Regions from separate parts of the Pseudomonas sp. ASL8 genome, predicted to be linked through region 2. Evidence: predicted binding sites of a transcription regulator. Region 2 holds the regulator's gene; each other region holds the start of a gene.
What was found. Region 2 encodes FliA, which starts transcription of late flagellar genes. Its sites were predicted from a motif close to CTAAAGTTTNNNNNNNNNNNGCCGNTAA; they were not measured.
Positions count from the first base shown of each region.

Region 1: AC1MEA_RS12805 (flagellar protein MotY) is a predicted target of FliA. The motif match lies at 2,935-2,962, and genes of this name have one in related genera.
Region 3: AC1MEA_RS23285 (methyl-accepting chemotaxis protein) is a predicted target of FliA. The motif match lies at 4,002-4,029, and genes of this name have one in related genera.

Region 1 covers NZ_CM155278.1:2,795,908-2,802,885, forward strand. Annotated here, with positions in the region: gene bfr (bacterioferritin) at 3-473, opposite strand; gene AC1MEA_RS12790 (bacterioferritin-associated ferredoxin) at 674-892, opposite strand; gene rnt (ribonuclease T) at 1,142-1,825, opposite strand; gene pyrC (dihydroorotase) at 1,822-2,868, opposite strand; gene AC1MEA_RS12805 (flagellar protein MotY) at 2,996-3,901, shown strand; gene AC1MEA_RS12810 (argininosuccinate synthase) at 4,031-5,248, shown strand; gene AC1MEA_RS12815 (hypothetical protein) at 5,469-5,747, opposite strand; gene AC1MEA_RS12820 (hypothetical protein) at 6,111-6,731, opposite strand.
Region 2 covers NZ_CM155278.1:5,559,733-5,566,710, reverse strand. Annotated here, with positions in the region: gene flhB (flagellar biosynthesis protein FlhB) at 1-95, shown strand, start outside; gene flhA (flagellar biosynthesis protein FlhA) at 208-2,337, shown strand; gene flhF (flagellar biosynthesis GTPase FlhF) at 2,349-3,671, shown strand; gene fleN (flagellar synthesis regulator FleN) at 3,783-4,616, shown strand; gene fliA (RNA polymerase sigma factor FliA) at 4,613-5,353, shown strand; gene AC1MEA_RS25505 (chemotaxis response regulator CheY) at 5,617-5,991, shown strand; gene AC1MEA_RS25500 (protein phosphatase CheZ) at 6,011-6,799, shown strand; gene AC1MEA_RS25495 (chemotaxis protein CheA) at 6,833-6,978, shown strand, end outside.
Region 3 covers NZ_CM155278.1:5,068,223-5,075,200, forward strand. Annotated here, with positions in the region: gene AC1MEA_RS23260 (PI-PLC domain-containing protein) at 1-369, shown strand, start outside; gene AC1MEA_RS23265 (class I SAM-dependent methyltransferase) at 387-695, opposite strand; gene AC1MEA_RS23270 (DoxX family protein) at 952-1,386, opposite strand; gene AC1MEA_RS23275 (MltF family protein) at 1,489-2,925, opposite strand; gene AC1MEA_RS23280 (TatD family hydrolase) at 3,117-3,950, shown strand; gene AC1MEA_RS23285 (methyl-accepting chemotaxis protein) at 4,072-5,553, shown strand; gene AC1MEA_RS23290 (Mpo1-like protein) at 5,666-6,034, shown strand; gene AC1MEA_RS23295 (acyl-CoA thioesterase) at 6,055-6,852, opposite strand; gene AC1MEA_RS23300 (CHAD domain-containing protein) at 6,959-6,978, opposite strand, start outside.

The DNA of each region.
Region 1 (6,978 bases), 2.8 Mb from region 2:
AATCAGTCGCCCATCTGCGACTGCAAGTAGTTCTCGATCCCGACTTTATCTATCAAGCCTAACTGGGTTTCAAGCCAGTCGATATGCTCTTCTTCGGATTCGAGAATATCCTCGAGCAGCTCACGGCTACCGAAGTCGCCAACCACTTCAAAGTGAGCGATGGCCGCTTTGAGGTCAGCCAGTGCTATTTTTTCGATTTTGAGGTCGCACTCAAGCATTTCCTTGGTGTGCTCGCCGATCAGGATCTTGCCCAGGTCTTGTACGTTAGGCAGGCCTTCCAGGAACAGAATGCGCTTGATCAGCTTGTCAGCGTGCTTCATCTCGTCGATGGATTCGTGGTACTCGTGCGCGCCGAGTTTTTTCAGGCCCCAATCTTCATACATGCGGGCATGCAGAAAGTATTGATTGATTGCGACCAGCTCGTTTCCGAGGATCTTGTTGAGATGCTGGATGACGGTGATGTCGCCTTTCATGTCGAGGTCCTGTCTATGGCTGATGTAGATAAGCTCGGAGTCTGAGCCGCACTATAGGGGCTGTCAAACCTAAGGTATTGAATAATAAGTCGAATTAAATGCTGATAAGAGCGTTTTAGTTCTGCATTTATGGGCTAAGCGTTTGAATTAAAGACATAAAAAAACCGGACACACGGTCCGGTCCTTTGACAAGGCGATATTCAGGCAGCTGAAAATTCTGCGGGGTAGGCCAGCATCACCTGGCTGCTTTGCAGCTCAGTCAGGGTCTCACGCACGACGGCTTTGGCAACGGTGGCGCATTTGCCACATTGGCTGGCAACGCCCAATGTTTGGCGGACATCACGGTAACTGCAGCAACCCTCAAGGATCGCGTCCCGGATTTGCCCATCAGTAACACCTTGGCAGAGGCAGACATACATAAGTGAGAACCGTCGCTGGTTGATGACTCAGTGCTGGAGATACTAATGGTAATGAGAATGCTTGTCAAAGCAGTTTATCTGAGGCCCGGATTAGAGCTGTCGACTACGGGCAGGGAACGATGGGGAGGTGGCGGATAAGCCAGTTTTGTCCTGTAGGCAGGTTTGAATGTGTCGACCTTGTTCCGGGCAGGTCAGCAAACATAAAAAAAACCGGCCACGTGGGCCGGTTCTCAGAGAGCAGGTCAGGCTTCAGTCGTTGAAGTCTTCCCAGCCGCCCATTTGTTTCCAGCGGTTGACGATGCCGCAGAACAGCTCTGCGGTTTTTTCGGTGTCGTAGCGGGCCGAGTGTGCTTCACGGCCATCAAAGTCGATGTCCGCGGTCTGACAGGCCTTGGCGAGCACGGTTTGACCGTATGCCAAACCGGCGAGGGTCGCGGTGTCGAAACTGGAGAACGGGTGGAAAGGGTTGCGCTTCATGTCGAGGCGCGCGACGGCAGCGTTTACGAAGCCGAGGTCGAAACTGGCGTTATGCCCCACCAGAATCGCGCGTTTGCAGCCATTGGCTTTCAGGGCTTTGCGAACACCACGGAAGATGTCGGTCAGCGCGGTTTCTTCGCTGACTGCCATGCGCAGCGGGTGATCGAGCTTGATGCCGGTGAACTCCAGCGCGGCAGCTTCGATATTGGCGCCTTCGAACGGCTCAACACGGAAGAAGTAAGTGTGCTCAGGGAACACGAAGCCTTTTTCGTCCATGCCGATCGTGACTGCGGCGATTTCCAGCAGCGCATCGGTCGCCGAGTTGAACCCGCCGGTTTCTACGTCGATAACGACCGGCAGATAGCCGCGGAAACGGGCAGCCATCGGGTGCCGAGAGCCGCCTCCGCCTCCGCCGCCATGACCGTCCTGTTCGTCGTCGAAATGATCTTCGCTCACGCGTGTTCCTCTAGCAGGCGCCAGCGCAGTTTTTCACCGGCGCGCAGCGGAATTACGGACAGCGTGCCAAATGGCAGGCTGGTAGGTGCGGTCCATTCATCACGGACCAGCGTTATGGTGTCGCGGTTGGGTGCCAGGCCATAGAACGCCGGGCCGTGAACGCTGGCGAAACCTTCCAGTTTGTCCAGGGCATTGCGTTGTTCGAACGCTTCGGCGTACAGCTCGATGGCAGCGTAAGCGGTGTAGCAACCGGCACAGCCGCACGCCGCTTCTTTGGCCTGCTGGGCGTGAGGCGCTGAATCGGTACCGAGGAAGAATTTCGCGCTGCCACTGGTGGCGGCATCGAGCAATGCTTCCTGGTGAGTGTTGCGTTTGAGAATCGGCAGGCAATAGAAGTGTGGGCGAATGCCACCGACCAACATGTGGTTGCGGTTGTAAAGCAGGTGATGGGCGGTGATCGTCGCCCCGACGTTCGCCGAAGCGTCGTTCACGAACTGCACGGCTTCGCGGGTGGTGATGTGTTCGAAAACTACCTTCAGCGCTGGGAAGCGCTCAACCACTCGACGTAAATGCTCATCGATGAAGATTTTTTCACGGTCGAAAACGTCGATTTCGCTACGGGTCACTTCCCCGTGGACCAGAAGCGGCAGGCCGACTTCAGCCATGGTTTCGAGCGCCGGGAAAATTTTGTCGATGCTGGTGACGCCGGAATCGGAGTTGGTGGTTGCCCCGGCCGGGTACAGCTTGGCGGCATGGACAAATCCGCTGGCCTTGGCCGCGCGTATATCCTGCGGCTGGGTCAGGTCGGTCAGGTACAGCACCATCAGCGGTTCGAAGTGGCTGCCTGCCGGGCGCGCAGCAAGAATGCGCTGGCGATAGGCGTCAGCTTCCTGTGCATTACGCACGGGAGGCACCAGGTTCGGCATGATGATTGCGCGTCCAAAAGTACGCGCTACGTCAGCGACGGTGTGAGGCAAAACAGCTCCATCACGGAGGTGAATGTGCCAGTCGTCGGGACGCAGAAGGGTCAGGCGGTCAGACATTGGGGATTCCAGGCGGGTCAAACTCGCTGGGAATGCTACCGGAAAAGACTCTTCCAGGCACTCGCTATCAAGTTTTCCGGGAAGTTACCGATAGCCAGACGTATGCAGTTTTCTAGTGGAGCCTCCCGTGCGCCAGCGTTATCTAGCCTTGCTCAGCGTGTTTGCCAGTCTGCCGGCAGTGGCTATCACTTTCCAGACGCGTCTGGAGAGTATCGAATGGAAAGTCGAAGGCGACAAATTTGAGTGTCGCCTGACCCAACCTATCACCGATTTCGGTGTGGGCGAATTCGTGCGCCGCGCGGGTGAGCAGGCCACGTTTCGTCTCAAGGCTAGCGGCAGTATGCTCGGCTCGGGTTCTGCGACCCTGTTGGCGGCGGCAGCGCCCTGGCAGCCGGGGCGCGGTGATATCAATCTGGGCTCGGTCAAAATGAGCAATGGCGGCATTCCCTTCAATAGCTCTCAAGGTCAGGCCGGGCGCCTGATGGCAGGCTTGCTTGAAGGTCGCAGTCCGGTTATTCGTCATTACTCCCAAGAGGGTGGTAGTGCCGTGGAAGTGCGGCTGTTACCGGTCAGGTTCAACAAGGCGTTCAGTGATTACCAGGCCTGTACCGCCAAATTGCTACCGATGAACTTCGAACAGGTCAAGCAGGCGCAAATAGGTTTCCCGGGTAACGGCGTCGATCTTGATGCGCCAGCGCGGGCAAAGCTGCAAGTTATCGCTGAGTTCCTCAAAGCCGATCCCACCGTTAACCACATCGAACTCGATGGCCATTCTGATAACAGCGGTAATCGCCTGACCAATCGCGATATGTCGCGGCGCAGGGCGTTGGCGGTGATGGACTTCTTCAAGACTCAAGGCGTGCAGGAAAAACAGATAACCCTGCGCTTTCATGGCGAGCGCTATCCGCTGGTGCCCAACACCAATGCCGCCAACCGTGCGCGCAACCGTCGGGTCAACATCCAGCTGGAACGTGTCGCGCCTGATGAGCCCGCACCTGTTGCGGCTGCGAGCAATGCGGCTGCCACGTCCTGAACCGCATGAATCGGTCGTACTCTCGACACTAACTGTCGCTTCGTCGTCACACGCTGTCGCGCCTCTGTAAATTGATAGGTTTGAGCGGTAGAATCACCGGTTTTCCGTACAACCCGGTGGAGTGATGGCATGGCGGACGTAAACAAGGTAGTTCTCGCGTATTCCGGTGGCTTGGATACTTCGGTAATCCTCAAGTGGCTGCAGGACACGTACAACTGCGAAGTAGTGACCTTCACTGCTGACTTGGGCCAAGGCGAAGAAGTCGAGCCCGCGCGTGCCAAGGCAAAAGCCATGGGCGTGAAAGAAATCTACATTGACGATCTGCGCGAAGAGTTCGTGCGCGATTTCGTGTTCCCGATGTTCCGTGCCAATACCGTCTACGAAGGCGAGTACCTGCTGGGGACCTCCATCGCGCGTCCGCTGATCGCCAAACGTCTGATCGAAATCGCCAACGAAACCGGCGCTGATGCCATTTCCCATGGCGCCACCGGCAAAGGCAACGATCAGGTTCGTTTCGAGCTGGGCGCTTACGCCCTCAAGCCCGGCGTCAAGGTGATTGCCCCGTGGCGTGAATGGGATCTGCTGTCGCGCGAAAAACTGATGGATTACGCTGAGAAGCACTCCATCCCGATCGAGCGCCACGGCAAGAAGAAGTCGCCGTACTCCATGGATGCCAACCTGCTGCACATCTCCTATGAAGGCGGCGTGCTGGAAGACACCTGGACTGAGCACGAAGAAGACATGTGGCGTTGGACCAAGTCCCCAGAGGACGCGCCGAACGTTGCAACGTATCTTGAGCTGACGTATCGCAATGGCGATATCGTGGCGCTGGATGGCGTAGATATGACGCCTGCGACAGTATTGGCCACCCTGAACCGCATCGGCGGCGAAAACGGTATCGGACGTCTGGATATCGTCGAGAACCGTTATGTTGGCATGAAGTCTCGTGGCTGTTATGAGACCCCAGGTGGCACCATCATGCTGCGCGCCCACCGCGCCATTGAGTCAATCACCCTGGACCGTGAAGTCGCTCACCTCAAAGACGAGTTGATGCCTAAGTACGCCAGCATGATTTACACCGGCTACTGGTGGAGCCCTGAGCGTCTGATGTTGCAACAGATGATCGACGCGTCTCAAGCCCACGTGAACGGTGTTGTGCGTCTGAAGCTGTATAAAGGCAATGTCATCGTCACAGGTCGTAAATCTGACGAGTCGTTGTTCGATGCAAACATTGCGACGTTTGAAGAGGACGGCGGCGCTTACAACCAGGCGGACGCGGCCGGCTTTATCAAATTGAATGCTCTGCGCATGCGCATCGCTGCAAACAAAGGCCGTAAGTTGTTCTGATGGCCGGTGCCGGGTGCCGTTGAATAAACCAGGGTTTTTTTGCGGTATTTGTGCACGGAAGCGATAGAACCCTTGACCCGTCTTTCCAATGGAAGCGGGTCAAGGGCCAGCGTTGAATTTGGTCTGGCAACGCTTTTTAGCGCTGCCAGGTCATCGCATAGGGGCTGCCAGGTCGCCCTGTGATTCAACTCTGCCGTCGCGGGTACGCTCGTGAAATGGATCACTGACGCTTTGATTCGGGTGTCTTCTTCAGTCTCTTGGCGCCCGTTGTGTACGTGACAGGACGTTCGTGAACAGTCGTGCTAGTAAGCGGTGCAGCGGTGTCAAAAAGTGTAACGACGTCTTTCAGCGTTTTGCTGTAGCGCGTCATCAACGCTTTGATTTTTTTCTCGAACTCCAGCTCCTTTGTTAACGATAAATTTTTTTTGAGTGACGCCAGCAACAGCAGTTGTTGTTCAAGCGCTTTTTGGGTGTCGTGATAGTCTTTTAATAGCGTCATTGTCGTGTTCTCTCGGTCGTAGGTACGAACTTGTTGGGGTAGGTTACGTGTGCGTTTAAGGCGGGAAATATGTGTACTCGGCTTCTCATTACATTAGCTGTTTTTATAGAAAGACGTGCCGCGTCACACGGCTAAAAAAGAGTCTGAATTTAAGCGGTTCCTTTCAGATTCATCCAAGGAATGTAAGGCTGTTATCGTTGGTCGGACAGCGCTGGAAGAAAAAGCCGCGTCTGTTCAAGGTGAGCGCCTACGCAATAAAGTAAATAGAGCATTGTGAATTTTAGAGTTACCCATGACGGCCGCCGTGTTGTTCCTACGGTGGGCAGCGGGCAGTTGAATTGTGTTCCAGAGTTTTGGGCGTTTTCACAGAAAGGAAACGGTGTTTGATTCAATCACCCATACGGCGAAAATATCGGTATATGGCGTGCTTGTTGTCCAGTGGTTAATTAACTCAATGAGCTCATCGTGGGGCATTGGTTCGTCCCAGTCTTTGAGCACTAGAATCCACCGGGTTGATTGAGATGCGCTGCTGTGAGAGGGGCCGTCCTGGGCAGTGAGCAGGGATAGAATATTCTTTAAGTCGCGCTGACAGGAGAGGGGCCCTCCATAAAAAACGTCCAGTCTATTGGCAGGGTGGAGCAAGAGTTTCGAGAATGATTTCTTCTTGTTTCCGGTGGCAGGCACTTTGAGTGCGGCATGCTGCGGAGTGTCTTTAGAAGAAGGATCGGTTTTTTTTGAAACTTTTATAAAGTTTTTTTCATTGGAAAAATCAGAAGGGGCATAGAGGGCTTTGTAGTTGAAATTTAATGTCAAAAAAAACATAAACGTCAGGGTGCAAGGGAAAGCAATGAGGAACCAAACATAAATAGCCTGGTTGTCCTCGTGTAAAAAGGGCAGCGCCGTGGCGGCGGAGGCTTCGGAGAGCGCGGCGAACAACGCAATTATACGCACGGGGTTCATGCCAGTGATGGAGTTTTTATTCATGTTAGTTCCTGGGGGTAGCATCAGTTGATGTGGGGTAAGTAATATTGTTTAAGCGGATTGCTGGAATTTTTGCAATAGGCAAGCCCGAGCGGGCATGTTTAACGGTAGCAGCGGGGTCAGAGTAAATTGCGATAGATAACTAAGTTCTGTAGTTATTAGAGAGGGACGCTGTGGGGCTTTTCGATGACGTCGGTTAGCAACGGGCTTGAGGTTGCCTGGCGCTGGCAGGCAAGGGTTGAAAAGTCCA
Region 2 (6,978 bases):
TCTATCAAATCCGCCAGCATCGCGCAGGCAAGGGCAAGCGCCCGGACCCATTGGGCGATATGCCGATCCCGAGCGATCTGCGGCGTGATTCATAAGCGCGCACACAAGTTTGCGCAGCGAACCCATAGTTGGAAAGCTTCTTGCACTGACCTCGCTACGTCGCTTGATGGCGTCAAAAGTTTGATTTAGCAGGCAGGAAAAGAATTGGTGGATCGCTCTCAATTAATCAACGCTGCACGCAGCAACCTGCTAGGCCTGGGTCGTGGGCAGTTGGGTGTGCCGTTGCTGCTGTTGGTCATGTTGGCAATGATGATGTTGCCGATGCCTCCATTTCTGCTCGATGTGTTTTTCACGTTCAACATTGCGCTGTCGATCGTCGTCCTGCTGGTCTGCGTGTACGCCCTGCGACCACTGGACTTCTCTGTATTCCCCACCATTTTGCTGGTTGCCACGTTGTTGCGCCTGGCGCTGAACGTGGCGTCGACGCGGGTGGTCATGCTTCACGGTCAAGACGGTCACGCCGCTGCCGGTAAGGTGATTCAGGCCTTTGGTGAGGTGGTGATCGGTGGCAACTACGTCGTCGGTATCGTGGTTTTCGCGATTTTGATGATCATCAACTTCGTCGTTGTGACCAAAGGTGCCGGGCGGATTTCCGAAGTGAGTGCCCGCTTTACCCTCGATGCGATGCCCGGCAAACAGATGGCCATCGACGCAGACCTCAACGCAGGCTTGATCGATCAGCCAGAAGCCAAACGCCGCCGTCTGGAGGTCGCTCAAGAGGCTGAGTTCTATGGTTCGATGGACGGTGCCAGCAAATTCGTGCGCGGCGATGCGATTGCCGGTCTGTTGATTCTGTTCATCAACCTGATTGGTGGCGTGGCCGTCGGTATTTTCCAGCACAACATGTCCTTCGCCGATGCCGGCAAGGTTTACGCGCTGTTGACCATTGGTGACGGTTTGGTGGCGCAATTGCCATCATTGCTACTGTCCACCGCTGCGGCAATCATGGTGACCCGAGCTTCCGGTTCGGAAGAGATGGGCAAGCAGATCAATCGGCAGATGTTTGCGTCCCCCAAGGCGCTGGCCGTGGCCGCAGGCTTGATGATAGTCATGGGGCTGGTGCCGGGCATGCCCCACCTTTCCTTTATCAGTCTGGGGCTGGTGGCCGCTGGAGCTGCTTATCTGCTCTGGAAAAAGCAGAACATGGTCAAGGTCAATGCGTTGCAAGAGGTTCAGCGCCAGCAGGACCTCTTGCCTTCACCAACGCGAGCTCAGGACTCAAAAGAACTCGGTTGGGACGATGTCACGCCGATCGACATGATTGGCCTGGAAGTGGGCTACCGCTTGATTCCTCTGGTGGATCGCAATCAGGGCGGTCAGCTCCTGGCGCGAATCAAGGGCGTGCGTAAAAAGCTTTCCCAGGAGTTGGGCTTTTTGATGCCGACCGTGCATATCCGCGACAACCTTGATCTGGCGCCCAGCGCCTATCGTCTGACACTGATGGGTGTGACCCTGGCTGAAGCCGAGATTTACCCGGATCGCGAACTGGCGATCAATCCGGGGCAGGTCTTTGGCACGCTCAACGGGATTACCGCCAAGGACCCAGCGTTCGGTCTGGAGGCGGTGTGGATCGAAGTCAGCCTGCGCAGCCAGGCGCAATCGCTCGGTTACACCGTGGTGGATGCCAGCACGGTGGTGGCGACTCACCTCAATCAGATTCTGTACAAACATTCTCATGAGCTGATTGGCCATGAAGAAGTTCAGCAATTGATGCAGTTATTGGCCAAAAGCTCGCCCAAACTGGCCGAAGAACTGGTGCCAGGTGTCCTTTCGCTCTCGGCATTGCTCAAGGTGTTGCAGGCGCTGCTTTCCGAACACGTCCCTGTCAGGGATATCCGCAGCATCGCAGAAGCCATCGCGAACGCGGCACCTCGGAGTCAAGATACTGCCGCGCTGGTCGCTGCGGTGCGTGTCGGGCTGTGTCGCGCTATCGTCCAAAGCATTGTAGGGGCTGAGCCGGAGCTGCCTGTCATCACCCTTGAGCCAAGATTGGAACAAATATTGCTAAATAGTCTTCAGAAGGCTGGTCAGGGTCAGGAAGAGGGCGTTCTTCTCGAGCCAAGCATGGCTGAAAAGCTCCAGCGTTCGTTGATTGATGCTGCCCAGCGCCAGGAAATGCAGGGTCAGCCAGTGATTTTGTTAGTCGCAGGCCCGGTTCGCGCCATGCTGTCACGATTTGGACGGTTGGCTGTACCGAACATGCATGTTCTGGCGTATCAGGAAATTCCTGACAATAAGCAAGTCACCATCGTCGCGACTGTCGGGCCCAACGGCTGAGGTAGTGAGTCATGCAAGTTAAGCGTTTTTTCGCCGCCGACATGCGTCAAGCCATGAAACTGGTTCGTGATGAGTTGGGCGCTGACGCCGCTATCATTGGCAACCGGCGGATTGCCGGTGGTGTAGAGCTGACTGCTGCCCTGGATTACAAACTTTCCGCGCTGGCGCCGCGTGTGCCGAACATTGAACTCGAAGACGAGTTGCGCAAAACCCAATCGCGCATCGTCTCGGCTCAGGCTGAACTCGGCACCCGTGGCGACAGTGATTCATCGATCAATCGCCAGCTTTACTCCGGCCTGCCGTTGACCGCTGGAGACTCGCACATCGAGCCTACGTTCAGCGAGCCGCCACGTCCGGCCGCTCCGGCCCCATCCGCTGAGCCCGTCGCCGGGCATCATGCTTACGAGTCCATGCGGTTTGAATTGAACGGCCTGCGCGAACTGCTTGAAGTGCAGCTTGGCTCGCTGGCCTGGAATCAACTGCAGGGCAGCCGGCCGCAGCAAGCCAACCTGTGGCGCCGCCTGCAACGCATTGGCCTGTCGGGTCCGTTGTCGCGGGACCTGTTGGCAATGATTACTGATATTGAAGAACCCCGTCAGGCGTGGCGCATGTTACTGGCCCACCTGGCACGGATGATCGTGACGCCCGACGTCGAACCTCTGGAAGAGGGTGGGGTGATCGCCATGGTCGGTCCGGCCGGCATGGGCAAGACCACGACGCTGGCGAAACTGGCCGCGCGGTATGTCTTGAAATATGGTCCGCAAAATATTGCACTGGTGAGCATGGACAGCTATCGGATTGGTGCCCAGGAACAACTGAAAACCCTGGGACGTATTCTCAATGTGCCGGTCACTCATATCGATCCGGGCCAGTCGCTTGGCCAGGCGCTAGAGCCATTGGTACGCAAGCGCGTGGTCTTGATCGACACCGCCGGCCTGCAGGCCAGCGATCCAGCACTGCGTCTGCAGCTGGAAAGCCTCGCCGGGCGTGGTATCAAGGCGCGTAATTATCTGGTGCTGGCAACAACCAGCCAGAAACAGGTCCTTACTGCGGCATACCACAGCTACAAACGCTGCGGTCTGGCCGGCTGCATTCTCACCAAGCTGGATGAAACCGCCAGCTTGGGTGAGGTGTTAAGCCTGGCAATCAGTCATGAATTACCGGTGGCCTATCTGACGGATGGGCCACGGATACCGGATGATTTGCACTTGCCGCGCCGGCACCAATTGGTGAGTCGAGCGGTCAGTGTGCAAATGCAGGAAGAGCCGAGCGAGGAAGCTATGGCGGATATGTTCGCGGATCTTTATCACAGCCCGAACAAAAGGGTTGGGTAAAGCAAGACACTGGAATGTACCTACATCATGGTCTGCCTTGCTTTGTTCTCTCAACGAACTCGCAGTCAGTAATGTGGCCTCGGTCTAAGCAACACAAGGTAAAGAAATAACATGGGCAGCATGCATCCCGTACAGGTTATCGCGGTGACCGGTGGCAAAGGTGGCGTCGGCAAGACCAACGTGTCAGTGAATCTATCACTGGCTCTGGCTGAGCTCGGTCGGCGCGTCATGCTGCTGGATGCCGACCTGGGTCTGGCTAATGTCGATGTGTTACTCGGCTTGACCCCCAAACGTACCCTCGCCGACGTTATCGAAGGACGCTGCGAGCTTCGCGACGTGCTGCTTCAGGGCCCAGGCGGGATTCGTATCGTGCCGGCTGCGTCCGGCACCCAGAGCATGGTTCACCTGACGCCAGCACAGCATGCCGGGCTGATCCAGGCGTTCAGTGATATCGGCGATAACCTCGATGTGCTGGTGATTGACACAGCCGCGGGCATCGGTGAATCGGTCGTCAGCTTCGTGCGCGCTGCCCAGGAAGTATTGCTGGTGGTGTGTGATGAGCCGACCTCGATCACCGACGCTTACGCGCTGATCAAGCTGCTCAACCGCGATTACGGGATGAACCGCTTCCGGGTGCTTGCCAACATGGCACAAAGCCCTCAGGAAGGCCGCAATCTGTTCGCCAAGTTGACCAAGGTCACTGATCGCTTCCTGGATGTCGCCCTACAATACGTCGGCGCCGTGCCTTACGACGAATGCGTGCGCAAAGCCGTGCAGAAGCAGCGCGCTGTGTATGAAGCGTTCCCGCGCTCGAAGTGCTCCCTGGCATTCAAAGCCATCGCGCAGAAAGTCGACACGTGGCCGTTGCCGGCCAACCCGCGCGGGCATCTGGAATTTTTCGTTGAGCGGCTCGTACATCCAGCGAGTGCAGGACCGGTGCTATGACAGCCAGCGGCTATCGCATGTACAGCAAGGCGTCAAAAGACTCCCAGTACGAGCTGATCGAGCGTTATGCGCCGCTGGTCAAACGCATCGCTTATCACCTGCTGGCGCGTTTGCCAGCCAGTGTGCAGGTCGAGGACCTGATCCAGGCAGGCATGATTGGCCTGCTGGAAGTCTCGACCAAGTACGACGCCACCAAGGGTGCGAGTTTCGAGACCTATGCCGGGATTCGTATTCGTGGCGCCATGCTCGATGAAGTGCGCAAGGGCGATTGGGCCCCGCGTTCGGTGCATCGCAATACACGCATGGTCAGTGACGCAATTCGGGCAATTGAAGCTAAAACCGGTCGTGACGCTAAAGATCACGAAGTTGCGGCCGAACTCCAATTGAGTCTCGATGATTATTACGGGATTTTGAATGACACCTTGGGCAGCCGACTGTTCAGTTTCGACGATCTGTTGCAGGACGGCGAACATGAAGGGCTGCACGAGGACGGCGCAAGCGCTCACCTTGAGCCGTCGCGCGATCTGGAAGATGAACGCTTCCAGGCCGCGTTGGCAGATGCGATAGCCAATTTGCCGGAGCGTGAGCGACTGGTATTGGCGCTGTACTACGACGAGGAGCTGAACCTCAAGGAAATTGGTGAAGTGTTGGGGGTCAGCGAGTCGCGGGTCAGCCAGTTACACAGCCAGTGCGCAGCTCGTTTGCGAGGGCGTTTGGGGGAATGGCGAGCGCGTTGACAGACAGTGCGTGGCCCTTGGTGGTTTCGCGCTATCTGCAGGCCGGCTGTGCAAAGCGTTGCGTGCGAAGAAGATAAGACTAGGCAGGAGCCGGTCAGTCAGGGTCCTGTAAAGCCTGCTGTGCCAGCGTCCCGACCTGTTGATTTACCAAGCTCGTCGTCGTTTTCGTGCAGCCGTTGTGTGCTGCGCCGGTTTTTGATTGAACAGCGTATTCAGGTGCTGAATGCGTTAAAGACTGCTTGGAGGTCGAATTGAACAAGAACATGAAAATCCTCATCGTTGATGACTTCTCAACGATGCGGCGGATCATAAAAAACCTGTTGCGTGACCTGGGGTTTACCAATACGGCTGAAGCGGATGACGGGACTACCGCGTTGCCGATGCTGCAAAGCGGGAGCTTCGACTTTTTGGTGACTGACTGGAACATGCCTGGCATGTCCGGCATCGATCTGTTGCGTCATGTGCGTGCAGATGAACGCCTCAAGCATCTACCGGTGTTGATGGTAACGGCTGAAGCCAAGCGTGATCAGATCATCGAAGCCGCTCAGGCTGGTGTGAACGGTTATGTGGTCAAGCCTTTCACGGCTCAAGTGCTGAAAGAAAAGATCGAAAAGATCTTCGAGCGCGTCAATAGCTGATGTTTGCCGCGAGGGCTCTATGGAGCACACAGAATCGTCATCGGGCGACTTTGAGTCGACCCTGAAAAAACACGCACACGAGTTGGTCGATAGCCTTGAAAAGGGCCGGTTCGGCGATGCGGCGCAACTGATTAACGAGCTTAACAAGGCCCGCGACAGCGGCCTGTATCAAGAAGTCGGCAAACTTACCCGCGAACTGCACAGTGCGATCGTCAACTTTCAGATTGACCCGAACACGCCGCAAGCCGAAGAAGTCTCGCAGATCAATGATGCTACCGAGCGGCTGTCCTATGTGGTCAGGCTGACTGAGGCAGCGGCCAACCGCACCATGGATCTGGTGGAACTCAGTACACCGTTGGTGAACGGAGTTGGCGCCGAGGCTGCAGCCCTGAGTGCCGATTGGGGACGCTTCATGCGTCGCGAAGTCGGTGCTGAAGAATTTCGTGAACTGGCCCGACGTGTCGATGGTTTTTTGACGCGCAGCGAAAAGGAAACCCGGGAAGTGTCGGGCCACCTCAACGATATTTTGCTGGCTCAGGATTACCAGGACCTTACCGGTCAGGTGATCAAGCGCGTGACCCAGTTGGTTACGGAAGTTGAAAGCAACCTGCTCAAGCTGGTGCTGATGGCCAGTCAGGTCGATCGCTTTGCCGGGATCGAACATGACCATCAATCGATGCGCGCAGAAAAAGAACAAGAAAAACATCTGTCTCAGGGTGAAGGTCCGCAGATTCATGCCGATAAGCGTGATGACGTTGTGTCCGGACAGGATGATGTTGACGATCTGCTATCCAGCCTGGGCTTCTAGGTCGGTTGATGGTTAATTTTAGGGAGCACCCCAATGAGCTTCGGCGCCGATGAAGAAATCCTTCAGGATTTTCTGGTAGAGGCCGGCGAGATTCTCGAGCTATTGTCCGAGCAGCTGGTCGAGCTGGAAAGCCGACCAGATGATGCGGAATTGCTCAATGCAATTTTTCGCGGTTTTCA
Region 3 (6,978 bases), 490 kb from region 2:
AACCATCCATGGAAAACAGTGGTGGCCGCTTACAACAGAAACACCTCAAGTGAGATGTTCTGGCCGGGTGTTGATCAAGTCTGGAGCGGGGACAATCTAAATACCACTGCGCAGTTAAAGCTGTTCATGGACACCCGCGCCGACCAGAGAAAGCCGGATTATGGGTTACAATCCATCCAGTGCGCCAAATACGTTCTGCCCTTTCATGTACCCGACGATTTTAGTGAAAAAATCGATGACTGGTTCGAATCCAAAGACGAAAACAGCTATATCCAGAACTTTCACATCATCAATACAGACTGGTCTCTGCGCAGTAAAATTATTTATAACTGCGCTCATGCCAACCTCATCAAAGCCGGAAAAAAATAAACACCCAACGCTCATGTTCAACCACGAGTAATCAGCCCCTGCCGGGCAACACGCGTCAGGTGCTTAATGAAGTCTTCAGCCTCGTCGGCACTTGGCGCCTGGACCACCGCAAGGTCAAAACGGTCATTGGCAAAGCGCGACAGGGATTCAGAATGGTCGATGAACTCGATCAGAAAGGCCGCCGGCTTACCGTTGCGTTTTGGCCAGCCTTCGAGATAGCGCAGCAGCGTCGGCTGATGCGAGCCTCCCAGCAGAATCCTTGGGTTGCGGCGAGTCAGAGGTGACGTAAAGGGGGACAGTCGTATCAGGGGACGCGGACAGCTCATGGTGTTTTATCTCAGCCTCAAAAATCCCGCTGGGCAGCGGTGAGAGGCAACACCGAACCAGCGCTTTAGCGGTATTTCAAAGTCTGTGAAGACTTCAGTCGGTAAGGGTTCAACCTCACCTGGCGCCCCGCAAGTAGCTGTTTAAATCGGCGCATGAGCAGCATCCTAGAGAAGCTGCCTGTGAACTGTCAAGGCGGCATAAGTCGCAAAAACACAAGGCCCGCACATTGCGGGCCTTGTTCGTCACGGTGATCGCTCAATCAGCGATGGCCTTGTCCACCGACAATTTGCCAGCACCTTCGATCAACACGGCGATCGCCCCTCCCAGCAGTGCCAGAGCGAACTCATAACCATTGTTGGCCATGAACAGACCATTACCGATGTGCACAGAGAAAATCGCGACCACCAGCAGCACCGCCAACAAGGCCGCGGCTGGACGCGCCAGCAGGCCAATGACCAGTGCCAGGCCGCCGAAAAACTCGGAACCGCCGGACAGCGTCGCCATCAGATAGCCTGGCGCCAGACCAATGCTTTCCATGTATTGCGCGGTACCCGCCAAGCCATAACCGCCAAACAGGCCGAAGAGTTTCTGCCCACCGTGGCCGATGAAAATGATGCCCACAAAAATACGCAGGACAGTCAGGCCGTAACCGGCACGGGTTGCGAAAACGGTTTTAATCAGTGTGTTCATCGCGTTCATTCCTTTGTAGGAGAAGTGTGTTGGCCGCCATAATAATCAAATCAGCCAATGTTAAAACCCTAAAAATAGCAGCATAAACATCGACCATATCGATCATTTACGTGGCGTAAGCGTTCTCATCTCGCCCTTCTGCGGCTGCGCCTCCAAAGCCTCCCGCTCGCGATCAAACGCCAGGTAATACTTGTTGACGCTGTTAACATAGCTGACGACGCCCACTCCCGCCTGCTCCATGGCGATTCGCTCAACCTGAAAAAACCACTGATTCGGATTCAGCCCACGTCGTCGCGCTTCGGTACGCATGCTCTGCACTCTCTCCGGCCCAAGGTTGTAAGCCGCCAGGACGAACGCCATGCGTTCACGTTCGTTGACGCGGGAGCTGGAAAAAAATTTGCGTCGGATCAGGGTCAGGTACCTGGCACCGGCCTGAACATTACTGTCCACGCTTTGAATATTGTCCACGCCCACTCGCTGCGCCGCCGACGGGGTGATTTGCAGCAACCCCGTTGCGCCGCTGCCCCCTTTCACAGCGGGGTCCAGCGCCGACTCCTTGAAGGCCAAGGCGGCCAGGTTAAGCCAATCCATGCCCTGCTCGTCCGCAGTGCGCTGCAGGATCGGCCGCAGTTTTTCCAACCGCTGACGGTCGTCGCGAGCCAAAGGATTGTGCACCTGATACAGACGTTGGTAGACCCGCTGAAACGCCGCATCCTGATCCGCCGGAACACGGTAAGTCTTGAGAAAGCGGTCAATACTCGCACGCAACATTGATGCGTCGCGGCGCACGTACCAGTTCATGTCACCACCGGTGCTCAAAACCAACGTCCGATCCACTCGCAGCTTGGGCAGGACCTTGGCCCAGCGCTCGGCAATCGGCTGTTCGACAACCGTCAGGTGAAAGATTCCGGCCTGGATCATTTCCAGGACATCTTCAACCGCGAGGCTGGGATCAACCCATTCGATCTTGATCGGCGGCAGTTTGCGCAATGCCAGCTTCTGGTTGAGCTGATGAACCGCCTCGTCGGCCGCGCTGCCAGTGGACAGCGTCAGCGTGTGTCCGGACAACTGCTCGACGTGCTTGAAACCGCGCTCACCCTTGATACCGACCACGATCAGCGGCACATGGCTGACAATCGGGTCACTGGCATCAATATTCCGTGCAGCGCTGGTGTTGAGCAACTCTCCCGGCGCGACCAGATCGCCTTCACCGCGTTGCAATGCCGCGAGCAATTGATCCTTGGATTTGGGGATGATTTGCAGCGTGAGTTGTTGCCCGTCACGCGAATGGCCATTGAGGTATTGCTCGAAGGCGCGCAGCCGGTGATATTCACCCCCAATCGCCTCGCCCTGGACTTCACCGGAGCTGTTACGACTCTGGTTGACCAGCACCCGCAGCACCTTACTGCTACGGATAGCCGCCAGATCGCGTACCTGGCTTTTGTGCACCACCACAGGCGGCCCGGCAAGTCGCGCAGCCGCAGGAAGTGGCAGCAACGCCAACAAACAAAGCACGATCAATAATGAGGGTCGCGTCATCCGTTCTCCAGGGGAATGCGTGCCAAAAAAGAAGCCGCAAAAAGTCCAAAGCCTGTGATATCTGCGGAGTGACGGCGAACCGCAGCGGTGAAAACACTTCAATAAGTTTTTATAACCAGCTGTATTAACTGGATTTTTTTATATCGGCAAAGCTCTGATATTCTCATCAGTCTTAGGCCTGAGGTAGCACCATGCAACTCATCGACATCGGCGTCAATCTGACTAACTCAAGCTTTGCCAATAAACAGCAGGCCGTACTCGATCGCGCCTACCAGTCCGGCGTGTGCCAACTGGTGTTGACCGGGACCAGTGTCGAGAGCAGCGAACAGGCCCTTGAGCTCTGTGAACAATTGGACGAAACAACGCAACGGTTGTTCTCCACGGCGGGGATTCACCCCCACGCAGCCAGCGATTGGACCTCCGATACCGAGCGCCAGTTGCGTGCTTTGCTAAAAGAAGATCGAGTGCGGGCCGTCGGCGAATGCGGGCTGGATTTCAACCGCGATTTCTCGCCGCGTCCACAGCAGGAAAAAGTCCTCGAAGAACATCTGGCCCTGGCTGTAGAGCTGCAATTGCCAGTGTTCCTGCATGAGCGCGATGCCAACCAGCGCTTGCTGGAGATCCTCCGCGATTATCGCGACCGCCTGCCTGCTGCCGTGGTGCACTGCTTCACGGGTGAGCAACGTGCACTGTTCAGCTATTTGGACCTGGACCTGCACATCGGCATCACCGGCTGGATTTGCGATGAACGACGCGGCACTCATCTGCACCCATTGGTCCGGGAAATCCCCCGTGGCCGGTTGATGCTGGAAAGCGATGCCCCTTACCTGCTCCCGCGCAGCCTGCGACCCAAACCGAAAAGTGGACGCAACGAACCCGCCTACTTGCCTGAAGTACTGCGTGAAGTTGCGTTGCACCGGGGCGAAAGCCTGGAAGACCTTTCCGCCCATACCACCGCGTGCGCCCGCACCTTTTTTGCCTTGCCGACATGGATAGAACCGGACAGCGTCGAAGCTGACCGATAGCCCCGGGCCTACTAAGCCCTAGTATTTGCTTGACCCATATCAAATGATCGTCTAAAGATTGGCGGCACAATGCTGGCACCTTGCCTAAATTCATTTCCGCGAATCAAAAAGAAGACCTCTCATGGGCGCCTGGCTTAGCAACGTTTCTTTGAAGTACAAGTTCTGGGCCGTGAACGCGGTCGCTTTTATCACCACGTTGATGTTGGTGCAGTACGCCTTGCAGCTTGAACAACAAGCCCGGGTGGAGGATGCGCAAGGTTCAGCCCAGGCTCAGGCTCACCTGCTCAGTGCCTGGCCTGGCACTCAAGCGCTGCCCACCGGCGCCAATCTGCTGGTCTATACCCAGGGTCAAGCTCCCAGCGTGAAAGGGCAAGCTTTGCCTGAGTTGAGCAATGCCAACGGCTGGATCGAGTTAAGCCACCAGCCGCTGGTGGGGGACGATCCACTGATCGGTGCTCAAGTGGTCACGCGACCCGATGGTCAAAAGCTGGCGGTGCTGGCTTTCGCGCCAAGTCTGATGCAAGTTCTGGCAGATCGCTTCGCCCAGTACGCCATCGCTGTGTTCATCCTGACACTGGCCATGCTGGGGGCCTCGCAGTTGCTGATCCGTTTTCTGCTCAGCCACCTCAACACCCTCAAGGACGTGATGCTGCACGTAGAAAAAAGCGGCGACCTGTCTGCTCGCGTGCCCTTGATCGGCGAAGATGAAGTGGGCCAGATGGCCAAGGCATTCAATGCAATGCAAGCCGGCTACCAACGCGTGGTCAATACCGTGGCCCAGACGGCGGCACGCCTTGATGAGGGCGCTGGACGTCTGGCGGCAGGCATGAGCGAAGTCCGCCACGGCATGCTCGGCCAGCAAAGCGAGACGGATCAGGTTGCGACGGCGATCAACGAAATGACCGCCACGGTGTTTCATATTTCTCAGCACGCCAACGCTACCCGCGACCAGTCACAGACTGCCGATTCACTGGCCGGCAGCGGCAGAGAAGTGGTCAATCGTGTACAGCTGTCAATCGCCGGGCTCTCCAACGGGGTGCAGCAGACTGCAGAGATGATCCAGCAACTGGCTCAGGACAGTCAGAAAATCAACGGTGTGGTTAACGTCATCCACAGCATCGCCGAACAGACCAACCTGCTGGCCCTCAACGCCGCCATCGAAGCCGCGCGCGCCGGCGAGATGGGCCGTGGATTTGCGGTAGTTGCCGACGAAGTCCGTAACCTCGCCAAACGGGTGCAGACCTCGACCGATGAGATCACCAGCATGGTCTCCGCCCTACAGGCTGGCACCCGTGACGCGGTGGACTTCATGCAAGAAAGCTCGTTCAAGGCCGATGACTGCGTGCAACAGGCGAAGGAAGCCGGGGACGCGCTGGAGGCTATCACTGGCGCAGTGGCACAAATGCGCGAAAGCAATACCCAGATAGCCGTGGCAGCCCAGCAGCAAAGCCAAGTGGCAGAAGAAATGAACCGGGCCGTGGTGAGCATTCGCGATGTGACCGAACAAACCGTGCAACAGACCGTCGAGTCAGCCACAACCAGCGGCGAGCTGGCCACCCTGGCAGGCGAGCTGAACCGCGCCATCGGCCAGCTCAAGCTTTAGCGCCTACGCCCACGCCCACGCTATGAGCCTCATAGTCAGGTTTGATTCGCTGACAACCGGGGCGCAGCCTATTCTTCGAGCATCTGAACGGTGTTTCGAAGAGGACTGCAGCATGGGCAAGCGACTTCCCAATCTCCGCACGTGGCAATGGCGCGGTTATGCCGATAACCATCGGCACCCGACCAATCTGGCGTTGCATTTGATCGCCGTGCCGCTGTTCATTATTGCGGCGCTACTGATCGTTGACGGGCTGCTCGGCCTAAGCTTTTCATCGATTGCCATTGGAGTGATCGGCCTGATCGCGGCGCTGGGTTTTCAGCGCCACGGCCATTCACTTGAAGCGCAATCGCCGGAGCCTTTCACTGATCGCAACGATGCGCTCCAGCGTTTGCTGGTCGAGCAGCTCGTGACCTTCCCACGCTTCGTGCTCAGCGGCGGCTGGTGGCGAGCCTGGAAAGAACGCCATCGCCACCGTCATTGACGTCAGCGGTTAAAACAAACTTAGCCAAACACGGTGACCGTCTGCCGGCTGATCGCGATCAACTCACCCTGAGGCGACCACAATGCAGAAGCGGTATGCCCGTAACCATCGCGGGCATGCTCGATCACTGCCCGATACACACACCACTCCAACGTGCTTACCACGGGCAGCGGCTGCACGAACTCGATGGTCCAGGTCAGTGAGCTTCCGGGCGCAGGCTTACTCAAATGCGGCAGCAAAGCAGGCGGCCACGTGTCGACCAACGCCAATAGATGCGCTTCGGTCAGGCATTCTTCTTTGACCTCACCGCGCATACGCACATACCCACCGATTTCCATCGACGGTGTATTGCTGAAAGGCAAGCCGCCCAGGCCCCAGCGCATGGCCATAAAGCGCAGGTACTCAGGCGTTACACCCTTGATAAAGGGCAACTCCTGACAGTCTTCCATCGGTTTCAGGGTGGGTGCGGGCAAAGACTGGACTGCAATCGTCGACTCACGGGGCGCGCCGAAGCTGCCTTGAACCAGGGTCATGACCTGACCGTTCTGAGTGGCACGCCCCAGCACCTGGCTGACCGCTTTGCCTTCACGCAACACTTCCACGTCGAAGCTGATCGGCACACCCGACTCGGCAGGACCGACAAATGTGATAGCCAATGAGCGAATCGGCCGATCCGCCGGGACCTTTGCGCGCATTGCCTCAAACTGCAACGCGGCCATCAACCCGCCAAAACAGGCGCGACCTTGCGACCATTCAGCGGGAATGACCACGGACAGGGGATTGTCACGTACGGCGTCAACCAAGTCAGAAAAGCTCATGCAGACCTCATGCCTGTAAACGGGATAAAAAACGCTGCATGGATCTTAACCAGCACGGTGCCGATCCGCAGGGTTCATTTACGCCAAACTGCGGCCTGAATTCGACCTAACGACCAAAACACACCC